3 regions of the Clostridium sartagoforme genome follow, and region 2 is predicted to be linked to each of the others. Evidence: riboswitches for the same ligand, from Rfam matches in the RefSeq annotation. Region 2 holds a riboswitch; each other region holds the start of a gene.
What was found. A riboswitch is a leader RNA that binds a small molecule or an ion and turns the genes downstream of it on or off. The one in region 2 is predicted to bind S-adenosylmethionine.
Positions count from the first base shown of each region.

Region 1 (3,354 bases), on a different contig from region 2:
ATAAAAAAAGTAATTGTTGGTGGAAGAACAGTTCATTCAGCTTAATATAGTTCACAGTGTACAGTACACAATTTACAGCTGAATGTAACTTTTCATCCCATCTGAAAAGCAAAGAGCCTAATTAGTATATTTCTAATTAGGCTCTAATTTTATTTTTAGATTTTTAGCTAAGCTGAAAATCATCCAAAACTGTGCACTGTGAACTTTAACCTATTCACTGACTAAAGTAGTTTCTTTATTTCTTCTACCTTATTTAATTGTTCCCATGGTAAATTTAAATCATTTCTACCAAAGTGTCCATAAGCAGCTGTTTGTTTATATATTGGTCTTCTTAATTCTAAATCTCTTATTATAGCTCCTGGTCTTAAATCAAATACCTTTTCAGCTATTGAAATGATTTCTTCTTCTGATTTCTTTCCAGTTCCAAATGTATCTATTTCTATTGATACTGGTTTAGCTACTCCAATAGCATAAGCTAATTGAATTTCTAATTTATCTGCAACTCCTGCTGCAACTAAGTTCTTAGCAACCCATCTTGCTGCATATGCTGCTGATCTATCAACCTTAGTTGGATCTTTTCCAGAGAATGCTCCACCACCATGTCTTCCATATCCACCATATGTATCAACGATTATTTTTCTTCCTGTTAAACCACTATCTCCTTGTGGGCCTCCAACAACAAATCTTCCAGTTGGATTTATATAATATTTAGTATTATCATCTAACAATTCTGATGGAACTACAGCTTTAATCACATGTTCCATTAAATCTTTTCTTATTTGTTCTTGAGATACATCTTCACCATGTTGTGTTGATATTACTATTGCATCTATTCTTACAACTTTATTATCATCATATTCAACTGTAACTTGAGTTTTTCCATCTGGTCTTAAGTATGGTAAAGTACCATTTTTTCTAACTTCTGATAATCTTCTTGATAACCTATGAGCCATAGCTATTGGTAATGGCATATATTCTTCAGTTTCATTTGTTGCAAAACCAAACATCATACCTTGGTCCCCAGCACCAACTGCTTCAACTTCGTCCTTTTGGCCTGACTTTGACTCTAAAGCTTCATCAACACCCATAGCTATATCACCTGATTGCTCATCTATTGATGTTAAAACTGAGCATGTATCACAGTCAAAACCATACTTAGCTCTATCATATCCTATTTCCCTTACAGTTTCTCTTACTAATTTAGGGATATCAACATAACAATTGGTTGATATTTCTCCCATAACTAGTACCATTCCTGTTGTAACTGCAGTTTCGCAAGCAACTCTTGCTGTTGGATCTTTAGCTAAAATACTATCTAATACTGCATCTGATATTTGGTCGCATATTTTATCTGGATGTCCTTCTGTAACTGATTCTGATGTAAATAATCTTTTCATTTTATTTCTCCTTTCATTTTATTTGATATTAATTCTAAACTAAAATTATTTATAAAAAAAAATCTCTTCGATAAGAAGAGATAATAAAAATCATAATCTTTCTTATCTTGCAAATTACTTTGCAGGAATTGGCACCACACTCAAACTTAATGAAGTAGGTTGCCGGGTTTCATCGGGCCCTTTTCCCTCCGCCTCTCTGGATAAGAACTAATATCAAATTTTACTTTTCAGATTATAGCATCTTTAATACTAATAGTCAACTATAAAACCTAAAAATTATTCATGTTTATTGTATTATTTTGTCGAATATTACTTAAATTAAAAAATAAAAAAGACAAAATATTGTCTTTTTTATTTTACTATATAAATTACTATTTTAGAAATTTATACTTTTAAGAATATTTTCGAAAACCGGCTTTGCTTCTTCATATTTAGATTGCGTAGACCATGCAGTAAATTGATAAAAAACATCTTCATGTTCAATACATGTAATTAAAAACTTAGCTTTAATTTTATTTACTGAGCCTGACAGCTCAAATTGCCTTGCAGAAATATTATTACCGATTATTGACTCATTAATCATTGAAACATCTGCACCTTCAACAGTTGTTTTCATGTTTTCCATTATGATTGTAGCATAGTCATCAACAGTAAACTCGTCTTCAAAATCCTCAGAAGTTTCTTCAATAACAATCATATACTGCTCTTTTGCCTCAAGACTCATTTGAATAGTTGCCACATCATTTAGACTTGCTTCCTTCCAAGATTCTGGGAAACTCATAGAAATATTAGAAAGATTAGACTTTATCGTCTGAACACTTTCAATGTCATTGCTCTTAGCTTGTTCTAAACCTTCCTTAACACCTTCTGCAAATGTGCTACACCCAGTAAACAAGAAAAATGTCAAAACCAATGTTGATATGGATATTAATAACCTTTTCATAAAGACCTCCTTAATTTTATATAAATTAACCCATTAAATTTTATTAAGTGGTAGTCCCACTATTTAACAAATAAAAAAATATCGGTCAAACACTTTTTCATTAAATTGGTGTTTGACCGATAATAACTTTGGTGGGGGAGGACGGATTCGAACCATCGAAACGAAACGTAACAGATTTACAGTCTGCCCCCTTTGGCCACTCGGGAACTCCCCCATATTGGAGCTGGCAATAGGAATCGAACCTACAACCTGCTGATTACAAGTCAGCTGCTCTACCGTTGAGCCATGCCAGCATATTTAATTAATAAAATATCTAATTCTCTTCTTTCAGCAGATGGAATTTCACACTAAATTCAGTTATTACTACTCTCTACTTCATCAAGTGTTCAATACCAAAATGGTGGAAACAACAGGGATCGAACCTGTGACCCTCTGCTTGTAAGGCAGATGCTCTCCCAGCTGAGCTATGCTTCCACGTTAAATTTCAAAAATTATTTATAAAATGGTGGGGGAGGACGGATTCGAACCATCGAAACGAAACGTAACAGATTTACAGTCTGCCCCCTTTGGCCACTCGGGAACTCCCCCATTTTATGGAGCTGGCAATAGGAATCGAACCTACAACCTGCTGATTACAAGTCAGCTGCTCTACCGTTGAGCCATGCCAGCACATTATATACTAAATAAATTTTAAAATGGTGGGGGAGGACGGATTCGAACCATCGAAACGAAACGTAACAGATTTACAGTCTGCCCCCTTTGGCCACTCGGGAACTCCCCCATTAAAATTTATTCATTTATCAGTTAAGTAAACCTTGCCGCCTTAACTGACAATGATTAGTATATATTTATTATATCTTAATTTCAAGTGTAATTTCTACGCATTTAGAGAATTTATATCTATTATAATCTATTTTTCTCCTATTTTCTTTAATTTAATACTAATATCTTTTTTTCTTATCATTTCTTTATAATATTAAATTTCAATTTTCTCTTTCATTTATGTATAACTTT
Region 1 is NZ_BAAACH010000022.1:87,190-90,543, forward strand. Features, by position in the region: gene nagA (N-acetylglucosamine-6-phosphate deacetylase) at 1-45, shown strand, start outside; gene metK (methionine adenosyltransferase) at 222-1,397, opposite strand; SAM riboswitch class I at 1,497-1,604, opposite strand; gene ABDZ60_RS10565 (DcrB/PsbP domain-containing protein) at 1,774-2,340, opposite strand; tRNA gene ABDZ60_RS10570 (tRNA-Tyr) at 2,470-2,554, opposite strand; tRNA gene ABDZ60_RS10575 (tRNA-Thr) at 2,559-2,633, opposite strand; tRNA gene ABDZ60_RS10580 (tRNA-Val) at 2,739-2,814, opposite strand; tRNA gene ABDZ60_RS10585 (tRNA-Tyr) at 2,844-2,928, opposite strand; tRNA gene ABDZ60_RS10590 (tRNA-Thr) at 2,935-3,009, opposite strand; tRNA gene ABDZ60_RS10595 (tRNA-Tyr) at 3,037-3,121, opposite strand.
Region 1: it holds a riboswitch for S-adenosylmethionine, as region 2 does, so the genes downstream of both, metK (methionine adenosyltransferase) here and ABDZ60_RS04095 (Na+/H+ antiporter NhaC family protein) in region 2, are expected to answer to the same signal.

Region 2 (3,354 bases):
TTACTCTTTCACTAAAAGAAAAGTATGGCTTTTTTATTTAGCCATACTTTTCTTTTTCTGGTTTATATTTTAATTTTACAATAGCCTTATTTATTTCTCCAATGTATGTATATAGATATTATAGCACATATCCCCATAAGATAAGGATAAAATAAAAATTTCATTATTGCAAATGGTGATAAAGCGGCAAGTCCTGCTGCTGAAATTAATTGTGCACCATATGGTATCACTCCTTGAAACACGCATGCAAACATATCCATTATGCCTGCAACTCTTTTGGGTTCTAAATCAAATTCATTTGAAATATCTTTAGCTATAGGTCCTACAGTCACAATTGCAACAGTATTATTAGCTGTACAAATATCAACTAAACTAACTAATGTTGCAATACCGTATTCGGCTCCCCTCTTAGTTTTGAAGTTTTTTAATCCTTTATTAATAATAAAATCTATTCCACCATTAAAATTAATAAGTTCTATTGTTCCTGCTATAAGAATTGAAATTATTATTAGTTCACTCATACCTAATATTCCTGAGGATATAGAGTTAAATAATCCTATAAGATTAAAACTTCCAAGAATAAATCCTATTATTCCTGAGGATAAAATACCAAGTAATAATACTATAATTACATTTACTCCAATTAATGATGTTACTATTACAATTATATATGGTAAAATTTTAAACAAATTAAATTCTAAGGCTTCTAAATTTACAACTGTTGCACTCTTAGTTAGCAACATAAGTATTATTGCAGTTATGATTGCAGCTGGAAGTACTATAATAAAGTTCATTTTAAATTTATCTTTCATCTCACAACCTTGTGTTCTAGTAGCAGCTATAGTTGTATCTGATATTATAGAAAGGTTATCTCCGAACATCGCTCCACTAACCACCGCTCCTGTAGCTAAAGCTGTTGCTATTCCAGTTTTATCTGCTATTCCAACAGCTATTGGTACTAGCGCAACAATAGTTCCCATTGATGTTCCTATAGATAATGATATGAAACATCCTATAATAAATATTCCTGGAATTAAAAGACTACTTGGCAGTAAAGAAAGTCCTAAATTAACAGTAGAATCTACTGCTCCCATATCCTTTGCTACTTTTGCAAAAGCTCCTGCTAATATAAATATAATTACCATAAGTAAAATATTGGTATTTCCTGCACCTCTACAAAATATATCTACTTTCTCATCAAACTTTACTTTTTTATTCATGATTAATGCTGTTAAAGCTGCTGCTAGGAAAGGGATTAGTATAGATACAGCATAAAAATCTTTTGCAATTATTGATGTTCCTAAATAAACTAATAGAAATACTCCCAATGGAAGTAAAGCCAGCCCATTACCTTTGTTATTCAAAATTCTTTTCTCTCCTTTTTGATATTAAATAATTTGTATGTATTTTTAGTTTAAATTTAAAAAAGCTTCTGCAAGAATACAGAAGCTTTGATTACACATATAAAAAGTTATAATTCGCCTCTTATCTATCAGGATATCCTGCAGGATTTAGCACCTTAAGAATTAATTAAAATCCTTGGTTGCTGGGCTTCAAAGGGCCAGTCCCTCCACCACTCTTGATAAGACTTTTAAATTTTGCATTATTATAGTATCAGCTTAAATTTATATTGTCAACAGTTATATTTTCCCTCACAATATATTACGATTATATATTTCTACAAACAATTAAAGTTATACGCAAAATATAGTTGATTTAAACATAAAAAAGAGATTACATAGTAATCTCTTTGGTGCGTTATCAGGGGATCGAACCCGGGACACCCTGATTAAGAGTCAGGTGCTCTACCAACTGAGCTAATAACGCATATGGAGCGGGTGATGAGAATCGAACTCACGTAACTTGCTTGGAAGGCAAGGGCTCTACCATTGAGCTACACCCGCATATATTATTGACAATAATAATTATATAATTTCTAAATAATACTGTCAATAATAAATTTTAGTCTTAAATTATTTCTGTAAGTGATTTTAATAGAATATCTTTAAACCTTTCTCCATCACTTTTATTTTTGTCAGCTTTTTCACATATGTTTTTCCATTCAGAAATACTTATACCTGTTCGCTCCTTAAACTCACTATCATTTGTTGTCATATAGCTTGAGTTTACAACAAATTCTCCTAAGTCTTTTGGAGTATTAAATATCTTTAAGTATAAAAACTCCTTATTGTCTCCATACCAAGTTCTATTAAAATCTCTTGCAAATCTTTGAAGAGCTCTAATTAATTTATCCTTGGATAAAATCCAACATTCCTTTATCATTTTCACATGCCTTCGCATATTATCTGCTTCTTCTCTTGATATTTTTTTATTTTTTTCTCCATCTGAGATTATTCTGTCTACTGGGATATTCGGAACATTAATTACCATTCTCTCTTTCCCATATATCCACTTATAAAATGCCTCTTGCAAAAATGAGTATTGGATATAACCTAATAGCATCTTTTCATTAGGAAAATATGCCCATATATTACTAAGTCCATTATTCTTACAAAAAACTAATGTATGGATATATATACTCTTTTCATTGGGTAATTTATCCATAAACATATGACCTCTTATAGTTTTATTTTCGTTAATTAATTCTTCCCAGTAATCAAATGAATCATAATTATGTCTCACTGTATCACCTTTCTTTCACCTACATAGTATAATATATTATACATATATAATATACTACATATATATTATATAGTATATTATACCATCTTTTCAAGTACTTTTAAAGAATATAACAAAGTAAATTAAAACACTTTCTAAATTTAATTTTCTGACAATATAGATATACATATTTGAAATAAAAATAAATTTATTTTATAATATTATTAAAGATAGAAAAAGGAGGCATGACTTTGCACCACTGTGAAATTTGTGGATCAACAGCGGATATTCATCATATAGTTCATAAACATGAAGGTGGTTACGATATTAAACTCAACTATAAATATCTCTGTAACTACCACCATAGAGGGAAAAATGGACCTCATAACTGTATAGAAACTGATTTGAAATATAAACTAGAAATGCAAGATAAACTTTTTAATCTCTTGCCAAAAGACTACTATACAGCTAAAGAACTTTATACTATTTTAGGAATGTCTAACTCTTCTTTAAAAAGATTAATAAAAAAGCTTAAGTTATTTAAAGAAGGATATTCTAAAAAAGAAGTAATAAAAAACCTCATGGGTGGTAAACTCTACTCCTATGCTATGCTTAAAGAGTTAGAATTAGAACGTCTTTTCAATAGTATTAATATTAGCTAAATTTTAACTTTATATTCAGATAGTAATTATTTCAATTTAATTAATATAAAAAGCTTAAGGAATAAATTTA
Region 2 is NZ_BAAACH010000011.1:67,470-70,823, reverse strand. Features, by position in the region: gene ABDZ60_RS04095 (Na+/H+ antiporter NhaC family protein) at 87-1,364, opposite strand; SAM riboswitch class I at 1,483-1,589, opposite strand; tRNA gene ABDZ60_RS04090 (tRNA-Lys) at 1,752-1,827, opposite strand; tRNA gene ABDZ60_RS04085 (tRNA-Gly) at 1,831-1,904, opposite strand; gene ABDZ60_RS04080 (hypothetical protein) at 1,969-2,643, opposite strand; gene ABDZ60_RS04075 (HNH endonuclease signature motif containing protein) at 2,874-3,284, shown strand.

Region 3 (3,354 bases), on a different contig from region 2:
TAAAAATATAGATAAAATAATCAATAAAGAAGGAGAATTATACAAATTATTAACAGGTTAACATATTAAAGCATCTTAAAAGTCAATCTTTAAGATGCTTTAATAATACACTAATGTAATATACTCTTAAATGATATTTAAATAAATAGGAAACATTATAGTACATTAAGAATAATATATTATATAAAACAATATAACAAAAGATGTTTAGAAGGTAGGTATTTAGAATGGACTATTATAACAATGAATATGAAAACTCAAATTATGAAGAATATTATAAAGGTATGAATAATAAGGATAATTATCCTCAAAATAGTTGCCAAAATAATTGGCAAGAAAATGCAGATTATGATTTTCATAATGTATCAGAAGTTAAACAAGGTAATTTAGCAAGTTATGGAGCTTATCAAAGAGTTCAAGGAGCAGAAAACTTTCAAAATAATAATCAATATTTAGGTGGAGCACGAGGAATTCAAAATCAATGCGGTCAAAATCAAGGTGGACAAAATATTATTCAAAGACCAGGACAAGTAAGAAGATATAATTCATTTTATAATATAAATGGTAGGAACTATGTTATAACTAATAGAAATTTTTATAATAGATATTTTACTAGATATAATCATATTTATGTGAATAATTGTAATCATATAAAAGATTTCTTACGTGACTGTAATATATATCATTTTACTAATCAAACTATCTATGAGGGATGTCAATATCTAGGCTCTAATACAGTTGTTGCAAATAATTGGTGCGGAAATAATAATAATTCTTGTTGCAATAATAATGTATTTTAGTATTTAGAAAAGTATAAGACTTTAATAATAGTGTAGTATTACTATTTTTTATAAATAATAATACTACACTATTTATGAAATATATTTTTTACAAATAATGGCGAAATTGATAGTAATATTCTGAGAAGGTATTTTTTATTTAAATTATATAATATCTAATTTAATAATAATTATTAAATAAATATATGAGGTGTACTAGTAAAATATATTTACAAAAAATTATAAAAAATATATAATTATAAAAAATATAATAATTATCTTATTGAGAGTGGTGGAGGGACTGGCCCTTTGAAACCCAGCAACCTGCTTATAGTGTGGTGCTAAATCCTACAGATTTTTCTGGAAAATAAGAGTAATAGAGTTTTTATATACTTTATATAAGATCCCTTCTTACTTTTAGAAGGGATTTTTTATTTAGATATAATAATAAGAGTTATTATTTTAGTAATACAAGGGGGTTATGTAATGAAAAGAGGCTTCGAAATAATTAGGGATTTAGAAAAAAGAATATTAGTAATTGATGGGGCAATGGGGACAAATATTCAATCATTTATGTTAAAGGAAGAAGATTATAGGGGAAAGTTATTAAAAGATTTTTATTTAGATCAAAAGGGTAATAATGATTTATTAAGTATTACAAAGCCAGAAATAATATATGAAATACATATGGGTTTTCTAGAAGCTGGTGCAGACATAATTGAAACTAATACATTAAATTCTAATAAAATATCACAAAGTGATTTTGGTCTTGAGAGTTTAGTTTATGACTTAAATTATAAAAGTGCTAAGCTAGCTAAAGATGCTTGTGAAGAATTTTATAAGAAGGACGGCAAAAAAAGATATGTTGCCGGATCTATAGGTCCAACCAATAGAATGGCATCGCTATCTCCTAATGTTGAAGATCCAAGTTATAGAAATATATCATTTGATCAATTAAAGAAGGCATATATAGAGCAAATCGATGCTTTAATTGATGGTGGCATTGATTTGGTTTTAATTGAAACAATTTTTGATTCCTTAAATGCAAGGGCTGCTATTATGGCTGCAAATGAGATTTTTAGGATAAAAAATATAACTCTTCCAATAATGATATCTGGAACTATAACAGATAAGTCAGGGAGAATTTTATCAGGACAAAACCTTTCAGCCTTTGCTGTTTCAATGAAAAATGAAAATATAATTTCAATAGGACTAAATTGTTCTTTTGGAGCAAAAGATTTAAATCAATTTATAAAAGAGTTAGCAGAAACACAGAATTTATTTATATCAGTTTATCCAAATGCAGGATTACCAAATGAATTAGGATTTTATGAGGAGTCACCTGAAATTACTTCAAAGTGTATTGAAGAAATGTTGAAAGCTGGGTATTTAAATATTGTTGGTGGCTGTTGTGGTACTACTTATGAGCATATAAAAGCAATTGCTAATGTAGCTAAAAATTATAGACCAAGAGTTGTTAAAGAAATTAAAAGAGAAAGTGTGTATAGTGGATTAGAAATAACAAAATCAAATAGAGAATCTAATTTTGTTAACATTGGAGAAAGGACGAATGTTTCTGGATCTTTAAAGTTTGCAAGACTTATTAGAGAAAAGAAATATGAAGAAGCTCTTGAAATTGCTAAAGAACAAGTTGAAAATGGAGCTCAAATAATAGATGTAAATTTTGATGATGGACTTTTAGATAGTGAAAAAGAAATGGAATATTTTTTAAAACTATTGGCTTCAGAACCAGATATTTCTTTAAAGCCTATAATGATTGATTCGTCAAGATGGGAAGTTATAGAAAATGGACTTAAAGTGATTCAAGGAAAACATATAGTAAATTCTATTTCTTTAAAGAATGGAGAAAAAGATTTTCTAGATAAGGCAGGGATTATTAAGGATTTTGGAGCAGCAGTTGTAGTAATGGCTTTTGATGAAAATGGGCAAGCAGACAGTTATGAAAAAAAGATTAATATATGTAAAAGAGCCTATGAGCTTTTAGTAAATAAAATTAACTTTCCTCCAGAAGATATAATATTTGATCCAAATATTTTAGCGATAGCAACAGGAATTGATGAACATAATAACTATGCTGTAGATTTTATAAATGCAACTAAATGGATAAAGGAAAATTTACCATATGCTAAGGTTTCAGGAGGAGTAAGTAATTTATCTTTTTCTTTTAGAGGTAATAATAAGATAAGAGAAGCTATGCATTCAGTCTTTTTATATCATGCTATAAAAAATGGTATGGATATGGGAATTGTAAATCCAAGTATGATACAAATATATGATGATATTCCTAAAGATTTACTTAAGTTAGTTGAAGATGTTATATTAAATAAATTTGAAGGGGCTAGCGAGAAACTATTAGAAGAAGCTATTTTATATAAAAACAATTTAAAAGAAGATAAAGAAAATAAAGAAAATTGGAGAAGTCTAGCTTGTAAAAAAAGATTAGAGTATTCAATAGTTAAGGGAATTACTAATTATATAGATGAAGATTTAAAGGAAGCCATAACTTTATATGAAAGACCTTTAGATATAATAGAGGGCCCATTGATGGATGGCA
Region 3 is NZ_BAAACH010000032.1:127,755-131,108, reverse strand. Features, by position in the region: gene ABDZ60_RS12710 (WG repeat-containing protein) at 1-61, shown strand, start outside; gene ABDZ60_RS12705 (hypothetical protein) at 228-800, shown strand; SAM riboswitch class I at 1,057-1,153, shown strand; gene metH (methionine synthase) at 1,266-3,354, shown strand, end outside.
Region 3: it holds a riboswitch for S-adenosylmethionine, as region 2 does, so the genes downstream of both, metH (methionine synthase) here and ABDZ60_RS04095 (Na+/H+ antiporter NhaC family protein) in region 2, are expected to answer to the same signal.